Regions from separate parts of the Thioalkalivibrio sp. AKL12 genome, predicted to be linked through region 1. Evidence: predicted binding sites of a transcription regulator. Region 1 holds the regulator's gene; the other holds the start of a gene.
What was found. Region 1 encodes FliA, which starts transcription of late flagellar genes. Its sites were predicted from a motif close to GCTAAAGTTNNNNNNNNNNCNGCCGATA; they were not measured.

Region 1 (2,925 bases):
CCACACGGCAGCTGCAAGCCTTTGCGCAGATGGCGGGGATCTCGGTGCGCGTGCTGCAGAATGCGCGCGAACTGCGCGATCTGGCGCGGCGCGCGGACGATGGCCACCTGATCCTGGTGGATACCGCCGGGCAGGCGCCGCGCGCGGTGGAGGAGGAGTCGCTGTTCGCGCATCTGCCGCCGGATATCCGTGCCGAGAGCTGGTTGGTTGTGTCGGCCACGACCCAGGGCAGTACCTTGCGGCGGGTGCTGGACGCGTTTCGCAAGGCGGATCCCTCGGCGCTGGTGCTGACCAAGCTGGACGAGGCAGAACAGCTGGGCGAGGTCCTGTCGGTCCTGCTGGACCAGCACCTGGGGCTTGGGTTTGTAAGCGATGGCCAGCGCATCGCCGAGGATTTTCACCGGGTCGATACGGGGTATCTGACCCGTCTGGCGCTGGACGACGACGCGGACGGCGCGCGGGCGGGTGGCAATGCCCGCGAGACCTGGGCCGCCGAACGGCTGGCCGAAATGGAACCGCCGCGACGCTCGCGCTCGCCGCTGCGCCCGGCGCAGGGGGCCGAGCCGGCCACACTGGAACTGATTCAGCCGGTTGGAAAGGGGCGTTATGCCACGCACTAACAAGCCGTTGAAGGTCATTGCGGTCGCCTCGGGCAAGGGCGGCGTGGGCAAGACCAACGTGTCGGTCAATCTGGCGGTCGGCCTGGCCCGGTTGGGCCGCGAGGTGATGCTGTTCGATGCGGATCTGGGCCTGGCCAACGTGGACCTGTTGCTCGGGATGCGCCCGGAGCGCACCCTGCACGACCTGGTGACCGGCGCGGTGGACAGCCTGGACGATGTCCTGGTTCAGGGGCCGGACGGGGTGAAGGTGGTCCCGTCGGCCTCCGGTATCGCGGCGATGGCGAATCTTACGCCGGCCGAGCACGCGGGGCTGATCCATGCCTTCAGCGCCTACCGCAAGCCGCTGGATGTCCTGATCGTGGATACCGCTGCAGGCCTGCAGGAGTCGGTGACTTCGTTCTGCCGGGCGGTACAGGAGACCCTGGTGGTGGTCTGCGACGAGCCGGCTTCGATTACCGATGCCTATGCCCTGATCAAGGTGCTGCATCGTGACCACGGGCTGCGGCGTTTCCGCATGGTCACCAACATGGTCAGCGGACGCGAGGGTGCGGAGCGGCTGATGCAGAAACTCAATACCGTCTGTGGCAATTACCTGCCGGAGGTGGTCCTGGATCTGGCCGGCTATATCCCGATGGACGAACATCTGCGCAAGTCCGTGCAGAAAAGGGCACCGGTGGTTCAGCAGTATCCCGGCAGTCCGGCCGGCAAGGCGTTTGCCGAACTGGCACGCACGGTGGACCGCTGGCCGGTTGGTGGGGGTGACCACGGGGGCGTCGGGTTCTTCGTGGAACGAATGCTGCAGAGTGCATGATGACGACGCGTAATCGACTTTCCGGCTACCAGGCGACGTCCACCGCGACCGGTGGACACGAGAAGTTGATTGCCGATCACGTTGAACTGGTGCATCGCATCGCGCACCACCTGATGGCCCGTCTGCCGGCCTCGGTCCAGGTCGATGATCTGATCCAGGCCGGCATGATCGGCCTTCTGGAGGCGGCGCGGCAGTTCGAGGGCGGGCAGGGGGCGACCTTTGCCACCTACGCCGGAATCCGCATCCGCGGTGCGATGATCGACGAATTGCGTCGCAGTGACTGGACGCCGCGTTCGGTGCATCGCAACAGCCGGCGTATTGCCGCCGCGATCCAGAGTGTCGAGGCCCGCGAGGGGCGTGCGGCACGTGGGAGCGAGGTGGCGGCCGAGCTGGACGTGGCGATCGATGACTATTACGACATGCTCAAGGACCACGCCGGGGCCCATCTGTTTGCGCTGGACGATCTGGGTGGCGGGGATGACGGGGCCGATCGCGTGATCGAGGGGCAGGAAGTCTCTCCGTCGCGTAGCCTTGAGGCTGGCGAGTTTCGCGAGGAGTTGGCCGAGGCCCTTGGGGATCTGCCTGAACGCGAACGCCTGGTGCTGTCGCTGTATTACACCGAAGAACTGAATCTGCGCGAGATCGGGGCTGTTCTGGGCGTGACCGAGTCGCGCGTGAGCCAGATTCGCAGCCAGGCGGTCATCCGGCTGCGCGCGCGCATGGGGTCGTGGCTCGAAGACGGCACGGCTTTGCAGTTATTCTAAAACTCACCTTATGAATCCCGGAGTGACGTGTGGACAAGGGAATGAAAATTCTCATCGTGGACGATTTTTCCACGATGCGGCGCATTATCAAGAACCTCTTGCGCGATCTTGGCTTCAATAATACGCAGGAAGCCGACGATGGCAGCACCGCGCTGCCGATGCTGCAAAATGGTGACTTCGACTTCCTGATTACCGACTGGAACATGCCCAACATGCCGGGCATCGACCTGCTGAAGGCCGTCCGGGCGGATGCCAACCTGAAGTCGATGCCGGTGCTGATGGTGACGGCCGAGGCCAAGCGCGACCAGATCGTGGAGGCTGCGGAGGCAGGTGTGAACGGTTACGTGGTCAAGCCGTTTACCGCCGAAACGCTGAAGGAAAAGATCGACAAGATCTTCGAACGTATTGAAGCACAGGGCTAAGCATCGCCCAGCGATGAATACGGACGACGTCCGTCTCGCTTGCGCGGGTGGACGTGACCCGGCTCCTTCGGCGCCGTACCAGCAAGAGGCTCCTCATGACTGAACAGGAACACCCCCCACGCGACGGCCAGCTCGAGCTGGCCCGGCAACTGGTGCAGACGCTCGAGGCGGGCGACGACGCGGCGGCACGCGCGCTGGTGCAGGATCTAGCGCGTCCTTACGACCGCGAGCTCTTCGACGAACTGGGCAAGCTGACGCGCGACCTTCACGAGGCCTTGCAGAGTTTCCGTGGCGACTCGCGTCTGGTA
Region 2 (2,925 bases), on a different contig from region 1:
GGCATTGCCGATGGCCTGGGCGATCTTGTCGGTGAAGCGGTTGAAGGCCCGGCCCAGCTGTGCGGTTTCGATCAGGCCGTTCTCGTCCAGGCGGCGGCTCAGGTCGCCGTCGCCGTCCGCGATCTCCTCGAGTGCCGCGGTCGAGTGGGCCAGGGCGCGCCGGACCACCAGGATGATGAACACCGCGCCGGCCAAGCCCAGGATCACGCCAATCAGGGCCAGTACGCCCTGGGTGGTCTGGGTCGCGCGCATGTCGGCGGTCAGCGCGGCGGCGCTGCGCTCGGCGCGATTGGTAATCCGCTCGCTGAGTCCCTGGAGGTGGTCACGCGCCTCGATCAGCACGGGCCCGATCTCGGTACGGATCAGGTAGGCGTCTTGCAGTGCCTGTTCACTGCCGTGGATCTCGATCAGGTCATCCAGCGCCGTGTTCTGGGTGTCCAGCGCCCCCTGGAAGTCCTCCAGCGCGATCTGCTGTTCGAAGTCCAGATCGTCGAACTGGTCCATCAGTTGTGCGGTGATGTCGTTGGTGCGGGTCGAGAACAGTCGGACATTCTCGCGGAATGCATCGTCCCGGAAGGCGATAAAGCCGCGCAGGTTCGAGGTGACCTGCACCACCGACATACGCAGGTCATGCAGGGTGTCGAGACGATCCCAGGACCGCTGGAAGCGCGGGAGCCCCATCTCGGCGCTGATCATCATGTTGGTCTGCTGGGTCATCTCGCGGCTGGCGGGGTTGGCCCGGGCATTGGCGATGCCCAGCGCCGGCATGTTTTCGGCGGGGTTTTCGGCCACCTCGATCAGTCGGTCCTCGAAGCTGGCGAACTGGTTGACCAGCCGGCGGACCTCGGTCGCGCTGGCGGACAGTTCCTCGTCGGCGGCGATCACCGGGTTCTCGTTCAGGGCGCGGGTTGCGCCATCGAGGTCACGCATCGCGTTTTGCCACGCGTCGCGGTGGGACTGCTCCTCGCTCATCAGGTAGAACCCGAGAAACGCCGCGCTCTCCTGCAGCAATTGCTCGACGTCATTGACCCGGGCTACCGCCGGGTAGTCGGACTGGGTGAGCTGTTCAACCCCTTGGCTGCCCGTACTCATCGCGCGCAGGGCCAGCAGGGAGTTGATGATCAGGATGGCAACCACCAGGCCAAAGCCGGCGATCAGTAGCCCCCGAATGGAGAGTTTGTCCAGCATGCGATGACTCCTTCTGGGCGCCTTGTGTCCGGCGCTTCACGAACCGGCCGCGACCATTACGACCGCGGACTCGAAAGGTGGTGATTCAACCCCTGTTACGGCCGGCCGCGCTTAGAGTTGAGCCGGTTATTCAGGGAGTCGCCGGAGGATAGACGTGCCGGGGCTCAGTCGGATTCCAGCTGTTCCCAGCGCTCGTAGCAGAGGGCCAGTTCAGACTCGACGGCTTCGAGCCGCGTCTGCAGTTCGCGCATGCGGTCACCGTCGCGCAGGGCATCCGGCTCGGTCATGGCCGTGGTCAGGCTTTGCTGTTCCTGTTCCAGGGCCTCGATCTGTGCCGGCAGGGCCTCCAGTTCGCGCGCGGTCTTGTAGGACCGTTTGCGTGGGGTCGCCGGTGCCGGCTCGGGTGCGGGCGCCGCGGGTTTGGCCGCGGGCTCGGCCTTCGCGGTCGCTCCGGACTCGCCCTCCAGCAGGCGCCGGGTGACCCGTTCGGGCAGGTCGGACCAGCCGCCGACGAACTCCTCGACCGCGCCATCGCCCGGCAGGACCAGGGTGGAGGTCGCGACGTTGTCGAGGAACGAGCGGTCGTGACTGACCACGATAACGGTGCCGGTGTACTCGATCAGCAGCTGCTCCAGCAGCTCCAGGGTCTCCACGTCGAGGTCGTTGGTCGGCTCGTCGAGCACCAGCAGGTTCGCCGGGCGCAGGAACAGCTTCGCCAGCAGCAGGCGGTTGCGCTCGCCCCCCGACAGCGCCGATACCGGCTGGCGGGCACGCGCGGGCGGGAACAGGAAGTCTTCCAGATAGGACAGGATGTGGCGGCTCTCGCCGTTGACCATGACCCGGTCGCGACCCTCGCCGACCGCATCCTGAACCGTGGTCGCCTCGTCCAGACGGGCACGGGCCTGGTCGAAGTAGGCGATCTCCAGCTGGGTGCCCAGCTTGACGCTGCCTGCGAGCGGCTCCATCTGGCCCAGGAGTCCGCGCAGCAGGGTGGTCTTTCCGGCCCCGTTGGGTCCGACGATGCCCAGGGCATCCCCGCGCTGCAGCAGCAGGTTCACGTCGCGCACGATGGGCGTGTCGTAGCCGAAATCGGCGTGTTCCGCCTCGATCACCAGGCGTCCGGAGCGTTGCTCCGGACTCAGCTTCATCTTCACCTGGCCGCCGCGTTCGCGGCGTTCGGCACGCTTGCGACGCAATGCCTGAAGTGCCCGCACGCGGCCTTCGTTACGGGTGCGTCGCGCCTTGATGCCCTGGCGCACCCAGACCTCCTCCTGGGCCAGCTTGCGGTCGAACTCCGCGCGCTGGGTGGCCTCCGTTTCCAGCCTTTCGGCCTGGCGCTCGCGGAAGGCCTCGATGGATGGTGGGTGCTCGTACAGATGCCCGCGGTCCAGCTCGAGGATGCGCGTGGCCACGCTCTCCATGAACTGGCGATCATGGCTGATGAACACCACGGTCAGTCCGCTCTCGATCAGGAACTGTTCCAGCCAGCGGATCGCGGCCACGTCCAGGTGGTTGGTGGGCTCGTCGAGCAGCAGCAATTGCGGGCGTTGCACCAGCTCGCGCGCCAGCCACACCCGTCGCTTCAGCCCGCCCGACAGCGCGGCGAACTGCGCCTCGGGATCCAGGCTCAGGTGCGAAATCGTGGTCTCCACCCGGTTCTGCAGGCTCCAGCCGTCGATGGCGTCGAGTTTCGATTGCACGGGCCCCATCTTGTCCAGGGCGTCCATGTCACCCGAT

Region 2: a site for FliA is predicted at 1,284-1,311, ahead of D579_RS0106800 (methyl-accepting chemotaxis protein). Genes of this name have one in related genera too.

What each region holds. Positions count from the first base shown of each region.
Region 1 is NZ_KB898894.1:69,238-72,162, forward strand. Features, by position in the region: partial or broken gene flhF (flagellar biosynthesis protein FlhF) at 1-438, shown strand, start outside; gene D579_RS0106070 (MinD/ParA family protein) at 607-1,431, shown strand; gene D579_RS0106075 (RNA polymerase sigma factor FliA) at 1,428-2,195, shown strand; gene cheY (chemotaxis response regulator CheY) at 2,237-2,617, shown strand; gene D579_RS0106085 (protein phosphatase CheZ) at 2,713-2,925, shown strand, end outside.
Region 2 is NZ_KB898895.1:19,345-22,269, reverse strand. Features, by position in the region: gene D579_RS0106800 (methyl-accepting chemotaxis protein) at 1-1,188, opposite strand, end outside; gene D579_RS0106795 (ATP-binding cassette domain-containing protein) at 1,353-2,925, opposite strand, start outside.